2 regions of the Bacillus sp. S10(2024) genome follow, and region 1 is predicted to be linked to the other one. Evidence: riboswitches for the same ligand, from Rfam matches in the RefSeq annotation. Region 1 holds a riboswitch; the other holds the start of a gene.
What was found. A riboswitch is a leader RNA that binds a small molecule or an ion and turns the genes downstream of it on or off. The one in region 1 is predicted to bind preQ1.
Positions count from the first base shown of each region.

Region 2: linked by a shared signal. The riboswitch ahead of AB1280_RS09915 (QueT transporter family protein) and the one ahead of queC (7-cyano-7-deazaguanine synthase QueC) in region 1 are both predicted to bind preQ1.

Region 1 is NZ_JBFLUR010000002.1:2,153,100-2,158,956, forward strand. Features, by position in the region: gene AB1280_RS11105 (YkvS family protein) at 62-247, shown strand; gene queF (preQ(1) synthase) at 283-780, opposite strand; gene queE (7-carboxy-7-deazaguanine synthase QueE) at 799-1,515, opposite strand; gene queD (6-carboxytetrahydropterin synthase QueD) at 1,508-2,002, opposite strand; gene queC (7-cyano-7-deazaguanine synthase QueC) at 2,002-2,664, opposite strand; PreQ1 riboswitch class I at 2,761-2,804, opposite strand; gene AB1280_RS11130 (ATP-binding protein) at 3,039-4,247, shown strand; gene AB1280_RS11135 (DUF6254 family protein) at 4,258-4,374, opposite strand; gene AB1280_RS11140 (DinB family protein) at 4,637-5,170, opposite strand; gene AB1280_RS11145 (M3 family oligoendopeptidase) at 5,313-5,857, opposite strand, start outside.
Region 2 is NZ_JBFLUR010000002.1:1,929,848-1,935,704, forward strand. Features, by position in the region: gene AB1280_RS09880 (DUF485 domain-containing protein) at 1-204, opposite strand, end outside; gene AB1280_RS09885 (sterol desaturase family protein) at 401-1,021, opposite strand; gene AB1280_RS09890 (cytoplasmic protein) at 1,085-1,393, opposite strand; gene cspD (cold-shock protein CspD) at 1,840-2,037, shown strand; gene AB1280_RS09900 (DUF2564 family protein) at 2,151-2,399, shown strand; gene AB1280_RS09905 (zinc-finger domain-containing protein) at 2,499-2,675, opposite strand; gene AB1280_RS09910 (ribonuclease H family protein) at 2,689-3,348, opposite strand; gene AB1280_RS09915 (QueT transporter family protein) at 3,607-4,092, opposite strand; PreQ1 riboswitch class I at 4,099-4,143, opposite strand; gene AB1280_RS09920 (aldose 1-epimerase family protein) at 4,295-5,167, shown strand; gene AB1280_RS09925 (reverse transcriptase-like protein) at 5,183-5,578, shown strand; gene AB1280_RS09930 (DMT family transporter) at 5,583-5,857, shown strand, end outside.

The sequences.
Region 1 (5,857 bases):
AAATACAAAAAGAACGAAACTTGTTCTCTTTTTCGTAAAAATGTAACAGGGAGAGTTGCTTATGAAAATTGCAGAAGCTGGGGATGTCATTGAATTTAAAAACGGTTTACAAGGGCGCGTTCAAAAAGTAAATAAAAACTCCGTTATCGTCGATATAACAATTATGGATAACTTTAGAGACCTAGATATGGAACCTCTTACTGTTGTCAACCATAAGAACTATACAGTTATTACACAACATACATAGAATACTAGAAAAGAGAGGGCAAGCCCCCTCTTTTCTTAACGATTATCTACTGTTTCTGGATATAAATCATGATTCATTAAACGATATTCAGCCATTTTTTCATATTTTGTTCCAGGGCGTCCATAGTTACAATATGGATCAATAGAAATACCACCGCGTGGCGTAAATTTGCCCCATACTTCAATGTAGCGTGGATCCATCAATTTAATTAAGTCATTCATAATGACATTCATACAATCTTCATGGAAATCTCCATGGTTGCGGAAACTAAATAAATATAACTTTAAAGATTTACTCTCTACCATTTTTTGTTCTGGAATATAGCTAATATAAATTGTCGCAAAATCTGGTTGTCCTGTTTTTGGACATAAACTTGTAAACTCTGGACAATTAAATTTCACAAAATAATCGCGATTTGGGTGATTATTATCAAACGTCTCTAAAATTTCAGGGCTATATTCAAATAAATATTTTGTATTTTGATTTCCTAGTAATGTTACATCTTTTAAATCTTCATCTTTTCTTCCAGTCATCTTAAAATCTCCCTTCACTTATACACCGCGTTTATTGCCCCACACTAAAGCGTGGAGCTGCGGTAATACTTTCGCATTATTCATTTCCTTACATTGCACTGCTTTATCAATCAGCCACTCATATTTCATAAGAAGACGCTGAATTAATGAAGCGTCATCAGTCGTCTTTATATCATCATTTCCAACTTGCAAGAAAAATGGAACGTGCGGATAACGTTCATGCACCTCTTTTGCATATACAAAATCTTGATCATCAAATACAACCACTTTTAAGCTAAACTCTTTTCCGTCCAACCGCTCAACAATTGAATCTAACATAACAAAATTCGTTGACATCTTTGAACTCGGCGGCTTCGGCGAAATTGTTACCTCATCTATATGAAGCAACCAATCTTGCCATTTACTTCCTTGCGTTTCAATTGCCGTACGAATGCCGTTCTTTTTTAATAAAGAGATCAATTCTCCTAAATGCTTCAGCAATGCAGGATTCCCACCTGAAATCGTTACATGCGAGAAATTTTCACCGCCAATTTGGACAAGTTCAGAAAAAATTTCTTTCGGCGACATTTGACGAATTTGCTCTTTTGCAGAACCGTCCCATGTAAATGCAGAATCACACCATGCACAGCTATAATCACAACCTGCTGTACGAACAAACATTGTTTTTTGTCCAACAACCATTCCCTCTCCTTGAATTGTCGGTCCAAAAATCTCTAAAACAGGAATGTTACTCACCCATCATCCACTCCCGTCTTACTTCTGCATAGCTTGTTGGTGTTTCAAATAAGCGCACAAACTCAACACGCGCCCCTTTATATTCATTTTGTCGATCACCTTTTGTGAGTGCCTCTTCCATCTTCTCAAAAATCCATACAACCATATTTTCAGCAGTTGTATTCATAGCTGGAAGTGTTTCATTTAAGTAACGGTGATCTAAATATATTTCAATTTCATTTTTCCAAATTTCTTTTATATCACCAAAATCAATCGCGATGCCAATTTCATTGACATAACCACTAATTCCAAAAATTACTTTATACGTATGGCCATGAAGGTTTTTACATTTCCCTTCATAACAGTGCAAATGATGTGCAGCATCAAACGTAAATTCTTTACTAACCATAACACGCTTATTATGATACTTCAGTTGCTTACGCTCAATGTCCTGATCTATTTTTTGCAAATTTTCAACAATGCGAAATCCAAAGAAGTCTTGTGTCATTATGCTTTCGCTCCTTCACGTTCTTGTACATATTTATCAAGTCCTGCTTTACGAAGCTGACACGCTGGACACTCACCGCAGCCATCACCAATAATTCCGTTATAGCACGTTAACGTTTTTTCACGGACAAATTCAAATGCTCCCAGTTCGTCTGCTAACTTCCACGTTTCCGCTTTATCAATCCACATAAGTGGTGTATGAATCACGAATGGATAATCCATCGATAAATTTAATGTAACGTTTAACGATTTCACAAACACATCACGGCAATCTGGATAGCCGCTAAAGTCTGTTTCACACACACCTGTTACAATATGGCGTGCCCCTACTTGTTTAGCTAACACACCCGCAAACGATAAAAACAATAAGTTACGTCCATCCACAAATGTCGATGGCAACTCACCATCTTCATGTGTAATTTCCATATCTGTACGCGTTAATGCATTGGGAGCGAGCTGATTTAACAAGCTCATATCAAGTACAGTATGCTTCACACCTAATTCTTTTGCGATTTCCGCCGCACAGTCAATTTCCAGCTTATGACGTTGATTATAATTAAACGTCACTGTTTCTACTTCTTCAAACTGTTCAAGCGCCCAAAATAAACACGTTGTACTATCTTGACCACCACTAAAAACAACAACTGCTTTTTCCTTTTTCATTTCACTCATTCTCCTCTTTTTTCGATTCCAAGAAGAAAGAGCGTTCTTGAACTGTCATACTAAAAAAAACAAAACAATATCAATAAGGACATTGTTCTCTGCTTAGTTTTTTATAGAGGGAGTTCGCGAACCTCTCCCATGCTATGCATGGATTGTCTTCTTTAACTTGCACCTTACATTGTAACATACCGAGTATACGAGTGGAAAACGTCTATTTTTTCTGTTTTTTCTAAAAATAATATTTCATTTTCTTCCATATTAATAGTATGATGATTTTATATACTAAACCTTTTATTTCTCGATACAAGGAGGTTTTAAAGCTGAAGCTTTTTATTATGTACCTCTTCATAAATATATTATTTATTTTAGTTACAATGTTGATTTATCATTTATTTTGGAGCGAAAAAGGAAATCACTCTCCAAAGCTCAATTCGTTTGTATTTATTCTTTCTTGCAGTATTACTACCATTGTCTGTATGTCGTTTTCTGCAAAAGCAGATTACGGTTTTCAATATGATTTCCGACATATCGTGCTCGTTGTCGGTACATTATCCGGAGGACCAGTCGCAGGTGGTGCCATTTTAATTGTTATGAACATTTATCGTTTTTTTATTGGGGGCAACGGATTCATACCTTCTCTTATTGCATCTTTTATTTTGTACACTTTTCTCATTACAACATATAACATGTACATAAAAGGGAAAATCAAAACAAAAATGTATTTAGCTTTTTTCTACAGTCTTATTTACGGCATTGGCTGGATTCCCTATTTTCTATCTATCGTTCCAAACTCGAAGGACTATACCCCTTATCTTGTTACATATGAGTTATGCACAATTGTAGGAACAATTTTAATTTTATACTTAATGGAAGTTTTACAGTCACAAGTCCGCCTTGCAAAAGAACTTGTGAACGCCGAAAAATTTCATCTCATCGGTGAAATGGCTGCTTCTATTTCACATGAAATTCGAAACCCACTTACATCAACAAGAGGATTTCTTCAATTGTTACAATCAAAAAGCTATTCAGAACAAGAAAAACTGTTATATTTAGACATCGCTATGCGCGGTATTGACCAAGCAAATCATGTATTAACAGACTACTTAACATTTGCAAAACCAAGTATTGAAAAAGTACAACTATTACAGTTAGAAGAAGAATTACTTCATGCAATTACGCTCATGACACCATTAGCAAACCTTTCTAACGTTCGTATCCATTATACAAAACAAAGTAAAACATTTTATATAATGGGAGAAAAACAAAAGCTCAATCAATGCCTTTTAAACATTATAAAAAACTGTATTGAAGCAATGCCAAACGGCGGTGACCTTACATTTACTGTAACACCTGCTAACAAACATATCCAATTACATATTCAAGATACCGGAATCGGCATGAGTACCGAACAAGTAAAACGTCTCGGTTCCCCTTTCTACTCTACAAAAGAAAAAGGAACAGGCCTTGGAATGATGGTTGTCTTTAGTATTATAAAAGCAATGAATGGCAAAATTGACATCACTAGTGAGAAAAATATTGGGACAACTTTTCTTCTTATATTTCCCTTAACAAAGAAAACGTGATGCAGGTGCATCACGTTTTCTTTGTTTCATCTACAAGTTCCGCAAAGGTCTTCACTTTCCCATGCGGCTCTTGATGTTCTTTTCGTGCTTTCCATTGCCTCTCTTGCTCTCGTTTTTTATTTCCCATTATTTCAACTCCTTTTCAGATGTCCTTATATATGTTCCAACATATGAAGTAGGAATATACATTTACTAAGCGGTGCAAAAACTACAAAAAATCCATAAGCTAGTAAATCAACTGATGGAAGTTTCACTTTATCCCGCATTAACTGGCAGTATGACCCTCACCAAAATTTAGAGAGCAACAAAGAAGATAGGTGAGGATAACTGCCCGTAAATGCCCGATTGGGCGGGCTTTCCATCAGGACACCACTGATGGAAGTTTCACTTTATCTTTGTAAAATAGAATGCTTTGCTTCTTTTAACTGTGTAAGATGACGCTGTTCATGTAAGTCTAAAAATTGCACCCATTGATATAAATTAAGCTCATCAAATACAGGATGTTTGAGCGATTTTTCGAATAGTTCTTTTTCATTTACAATGCTATGAAGAACATGTAACAGCTTTTCTCTTGAACTTTGCAGCAATTGCATCATTTGTGATTTTTTCATTAATGTTTCTGTTGGTTGCATTTGTTGAGGGGCTTCTCTCTTTCTTGTTCGATCGAGTGTAGCTTGAAGGTCTTTTGGCGGAACAACTTTTCTTTCAGTTTTATGAAGCGCATATACAATAGCAGATGTAACAGATTGTTCAACAAGATGCAGGTGATGTAACACTTGCATAATGCTCCATTTATCACGGCGTGGTTTCATATTAATTTCTGTATCAGTTAACATTTCAATTTCTGATAAAAGTTTCTGTCTCGTAGACGCCATTCCACGTAACAACGTTTCCATATTCATATTTGCATAAGATTGCATCATATTTCTCCCCCCTTATTTGGCTAAAAAGAGGCGCTTCTATTCAAGAAACACCCCTCCGTTTAATTATTCTAAATTTTCTTTTATTATCTCATTTTTCCCAATAATTGTCGATTGAAAATTCATAAAACTAAATGCATATTTTTTACAATTTTGTGTCATCCACTCCATTTAACCAACCATGAATCTCATCGATTACACCTTTCACACACCCATCAGCAAATGGAGATGTTAAATTGGCTGTTTCAACTAATTGTAAGAATGATTTACTACCGCCTTGACGGCAAAGATGAACATAATCTTCCCATGCCTCTTGACGATTCTCTCTAGAGCGTTTCCAAAATTGGAATGCACAAATTTGTGCTAACGTATAGTCAATGTAATAAAATGGTGAGTTATAAATATGTGCTTGACGTTGCCAAAAGCCACCGCGCTCTAAATAATCATTTTCTTCATAATCACGATGTGGTAAGTACTTTCTCTCAATATTACGCCACGCTTCTTTTCGCTCAGTTGGTGATGCTTCTGGATGTTCATATACAAAATGTTGGAATTCATCAACAGATACACCATATGGTAAAAACAGCAATGCCGAACTTAAATGTGAGAAATAATACTTCTCTACATCTTCTTCAAAGAATAATTTCATCCATGGCCATGTAAAAAACTCCATACTCATAGAATGGATTT
Region 2 (5,857 bases), 220 kb from region 1:
AATATCACCAATTGCTGATGTATTGAGCACTTTTGAATACGATGTGAAAATAGGCAGAGCAATAAAAAAACTGAAAAAGAACATGCTCATCGGTACAATAAATTTTTTCTTTGCTTGTAACAAGTTTTGAAATTCGGTAGACTGTACTACATTTGTATAATTGATTTCACCATTCAATTTACGCGCAGATGTTTCTTGTTTCATTTCATACCTACCCCCTTCTATTCAATCCAATTCGTCAAAAGATTTCTTTTATAACCTGAAACATAATTTTGTAAATATTCTGAAACTTAAGTTTATTGTAGACAATCTATTTTTGTAAGCAAAGATTTTTCGATAGACAAATTCTGTCATTTTTCTCCAAATCCTCATAGACTTTTATTAAAATAAAAAGCAGTGCTTATCGCACCGCTTTTTCACCTTCTAAATTACGAGCTGTTTCACTCGTTTCAACATCTTTTCCTTCTTTAAATGTCTTAAACAAAAAATCGTAAAATAAATTCGATACTCCGAACCAATAATTCTCATTTTTATAATGATGCAGTAAATGCTGCTTCTTTAGCCATCTTCCGTATGGCGTCAATGGACGCATTGGCCGATGAGCAATATAATGTTTCCATTCATATACCAATAGCATAAGAATCATCCCAATTCCAAATGATAATGTTAGCGTGATGTTAGAAGTAATACCATATACAATACATAAATAAATCGTAAATCCAGGCAGGCTATACCAAACTGGTAAAAATAGCAATTTCAAATCATTCGGATATACATGATGATCATAATGAAGACGTTTTAACATTTTTAATAAAAATGGATTCTTTGGCGGTTTTAAATGAAATAAAAAACGATGTGTTACATACTCGTTAATTGTATAAAAGATAATACCTGCAATAATAGCAATAGCTGCAATCCATGTAAACAATTGCATGTTCAAAAATACGATAAAAGCAATTAAAACTCCAATCATAATGACAATATCGTGCTGAAAGAAATACTCTTTTATTACCCGTTTCATCCCCATTCCCCTCTCTCTTTAGAAAGCGGCCGTAACATATTGTTATGGCCGCTTTTTTTATTTCTATTCTATTCCCATTACAAGTTTGCTTGTTCCCCCATTTGGATAGAAAATATTGCTCGAACCGAATATATTCTGTTTTGGAATGATATGTTCCACTGCAAAAACTGTCACTTCTCCTCTTTGTACTTCTCCAATAATCAATCCTAATATTTCATGATTTACAGCAAATGTCGGTTGGTTTGTTTGAAGCAATGGTTCAGCTATTTGAAGAACAGCTTCATATAATGGATTTCTGTCTGTTATTTCTTTACGTATTTTTGCTGCTAATGTTATAATAATTTCCTTTTCATTTACTGTGGTTCGATACATAGAAATCTCCCCTTCAATCTTATATAAACAATTGTAAAGCTTTAAGCGCAAAATGAATAGAAAAAGTAATATTTACATCTCATAAAATAATTATACGTTCATATACTCCAAAATAAATTGTATGGGATTGAAACCTCCATTTTAAATTTGCCATGAAGTTTGCCTATCTCTTCCTATTCTTTATATTCGATATTTGAATGTAAAATTCCTTGTTTTACACTTTGAAATCTGCGATAAAAATATCCATGTCTAAAATATCCTTTTTATCCACAAATATACAAGAAATAAAAACGCTTACTTGACTAAAATCTCCCATTACATATATATTTAAATTATCATTCAGCAGAATATTCGAGAGTATAATAATTTCAATTTTATGAAGTTGTTATTATTTTAGGTAATATTCACTAAATGAGAAAGTAATTATATTTAGGGGGCATTGCAATATGCAAGGTAAAGTAAAATGGTTTAATAGCGAAAAAGGTTTCGGATTTATCGAAGTTGAAGGTGCTGACGATGTATTCGTACACTTCAGTGCAATTCAAGGTGAAGGTTACAAATCTTTAGAAGAAGGTCAAGAAGTTTCTTTCGAGATCGTTGAAGGAAATCGCGGACCTCAAGCTGCTAACGTAGTAAAACTTTAATTTGATACATGACAGGAGGTTATCTACCGATAACCTCCTTTGTTATTCTTCTGCATATTTCTTTTCCGCAGAGTAAAAACTATGTGAAATGAGAAAATAAGGAGGAGAAAACAATGGGTTCACCTATAAATGATTTTGAAGAAGTAAGATTCCGCGTAGAAACTGCGCAAAAGATGGTTGGTTCTGCGACGATTACAATGGACCCTGAATCATTGCAACACGCTACAAATGCCGTTGAATCAGCTCGTCAGCAGCTCGAAACAATGAAAGAAGTATCAACCGATTTAGATGCACCGTTTTTATTGGATCAAGAAGAAAAATTAGAAAAATGCGCGCATCAGTTACAAGAAGCAAAAAATTAAAAAACATCCAGAGAAGCTTCTCTGGGTGTTTTTCTGTGTAAGTCCCTCTCATTTTCTATACACATTCATGGGATAAAAATCTGCACAAGAGATAATTGTTCAAGACAATTGTTTTCCATACTCTTGTAGCTTTTCTCCTATCGTACATTGCCGAATGCAAAAGGAGTGAGCATAATATTTACTATGTTCCTTGCGAAAGTGCTTCTGCAAAAAGCAGTCATCGCAATATGTCTCTAATAATTCGTTTACCTCAGTAATCAGTTGCTTACGATTCACTCCTTCTACACTCCTATTCCGTTATTTCTTTATGACTATCAATGCTCGTTCTTTCCAGTGCTTGCGTTGCTAATTGATGAGCTTCTTTATTTTGTTTTCTAGAAATAGGTTCACATACTAATTTTATTTTCATCTGTTTTGCTTTTTGTTCAATTTGATCTAAGTAATGAATTAAATTATCCTCGTAGCATGGCCATTCACCCGCTAGTTGTTGGAGAACAACTTGAGAATCACCACGAAGTATAACTGATTCATATTTAACCCCTAGCTCTTCCAATATGTTCATTCCGTATAATAACGCTGCATATTCCGCTTCATTATTATCATCAATTCCTTCTATGTACGCATTGCGGCGAATTCGATACAATTTTCCCTGTTTCTTATAATAAACACTTATCCCTGCGCCCGCTTCTTTTGTCTCAATATTATATCCTCCGTCAAAATACAGCGTAAGATCTTGTGGCTCTTCCTCAACTTGTTTACTTAGTTTTTTAACTTCTTTTAATGTCCATTCTACCCCCATTTCATCCTGAAATAACAATTCCTTTGCTCTCCCTGTTTTTTCAAAATCTGCCGCGAACAGTATTACCTCTTCTAATCGAAGGAAATTTGTTTCCAAGCTAGTCTCTAGGCCATGTTTTGTTCGATATAACCAAGTAATTTTATATTTCATTATGCTCCCCCTTCCGTGCACGTTCCTACTAAATATTACGCTCTTATTTTATCCTATTTTGTCTATGCGGACAGTATTCTATTCGAAATTCATTTATCTCTATAAATACAAGTAAAAAAACTTTTTAGGCGGATGAGTGTGTATCTAGCCGTGACTTATCTGTTGCAAAATTAAAATGGATTTATATCCAGCAGCAAGATAACACAAGAAAAATAAATAAGAGTTGCCACATTACAGTGAACAACTCTTTGTTGAATCTTACACGAATTTCTCAAACTGAACTCGTTTGTTAATAAAATACATAATAGGTCCTCCGATTGCCATTACAACAAACTCACCAATCGCACATGTTAACCATGTAAACAAAAATGGTAAATCAAAAGCAAGATGGAGTTCAATTGCAATGATAAACATTGTAAAGGTAAAGACCACTGTATTAAAGATCATACGAGCCCATACCCCTTTTATAAAACGCATCGAAACAATTGTACAAAGCAAGGCGATAATAGATTGCCCTACTCCAAATACAAGATCATATGCGATCATGGGTGAGAAAAAGAGGTTTGCTAAAAATACGCCTAACACAATTCCGTAAATATATTTTTTATTGAACACAATAAGATGATTAAACATTTCTGAAATACGGAATTGAATATTCGTAAAACCAAAAGGTTGAATAAGCATAGTAACAGCAATATATAGTGCCGCTAAAATACCATTACCAACAAGTGTCTTAACTTTCATTATACGATCTCCTTAGTTTTTTTACGTGGGATGGTTACGAACCACGCGAGTATTTTAATAAACAAAATTACATTATAATTATTATTCAAATCCAAGTCAATATAGCAAAATCCTTACTTTGTTACAAAAAGATGGTCATGTGCTGTCCTTTTCTTTTTAGAGGACGTATAATAAAAACATGAAAGATTTAGGAGGTTTGTTCATGGTAGCAACGATTCAAAACGAAAAAATGATTGTGTCGATCTCTGAAAAAGGTGCAGAACTGCAAAGTGTTCGCTTACAAGAAGATCGCACTGAATATATATGGCAAGGAAACGCAAAGCATTGGGGGCGACGTGCTCCTATTTTATTCCCAATCGTCGGAAGATTAGTAGACAATACATATTTAGTTGATAGTAAACCATATTCATTAACACAACATGGCTTTGCCCGTGATTTAACATTTACAATCAAAGAGCAAAGTAAATCAAAAATTACATACGCAGTATCAAGTAATGAAGAAACTTTACAAAACTATCCGTTTGCATTTGAATTGCTTGTTTCTTATGAATTAAATAAAACATCTATATACGTAACATATGAAGTATTCAATCCCAACTCGGAAGAAATGTATTTTTCAATCGGAGGACATCCTGGTTTTAATTGTCCATTATTACCGAATGAATCTTTCACAGACTATTATTTATCTTTCGGTATTCCAGAGCGATTAGAAGCAAGTGTACTAGAAGGACCGTTTCTTTCCAAACAAAAACTCGTAGTAGCAGAAGAAGCAACAGAGCTTCCGCTTACATATGATTTATTTCAAAACGATGCGCTTATATTTGAAAATATGTGCAAAAAGGAAATTACCATCCGTTCTCACAATCATAATAAATTTGTCAAAGTTTCATTTGAAGGATTCCCATTTGTCGGTGTATGGACACCAGGAAACGATGCACCGTTCTTATGTATTGAACCTTGGTATGGCATCGCCGATGAATTAGAACCTGCAAAAGACTTTAAAGAGAAAAAAGGAATTCAAATGTTAAAAGCGAATGAAACATTTACATGTTGCTATAGTATTACAATCGGTTAATTGGAGGGTTTCAGTTTGATTGAAGTGTACATTGATGGTGCATCAAAAGGAAACCCTGGCCCTTCCGGCGCTGGGGTTTTTATTAAAGGGGTTCAGCCGCCTGTACAGCTCGCTGTTCCACTTGGAACTATGAGCAACCACGAAGCAGAGTATCACGCATTACTTACTGCATTAAAATATTGCACCGAACATAATTATAAAATTGTATCATTTCGAACAGATTCACAGCTTGTAGAACGAGCGATTGAAAAACAATATGTAAAAAATCCATTATATGCCCCTCTTTTAAATGAAGCACTAAAAATAATCCAACAATTTGATCTCTTTTTTATAAAGTGGATTCCAAGCAGCCAAAATAAAGCAGCCGATGAATTAGCACGAAAAGCTATACAAAAAAATGAACGGAGGTAGTGTATTGAAAAAAGAGTGGATTGCTCCCCTCGCTTTATTGTTTGTTGCTTTCATTTGGGGAGCTACATTTGTTGTCGTTCAAAATGCCATGTCATTTGTCGGGCCATTTACTTTTAATGGTGTACGTTTTTTATTAGCCGGACTGATTTTATTCATCATTCAGCTCATTTCTATGAAAAAAACACCCATTAAAAACGTAGGCTTTAGTAGTGGTGCTGGTATGATAATAGGATTCTTTTTATTTGTTGGGTATTTACTACAAACGTTTGGTTTATTATA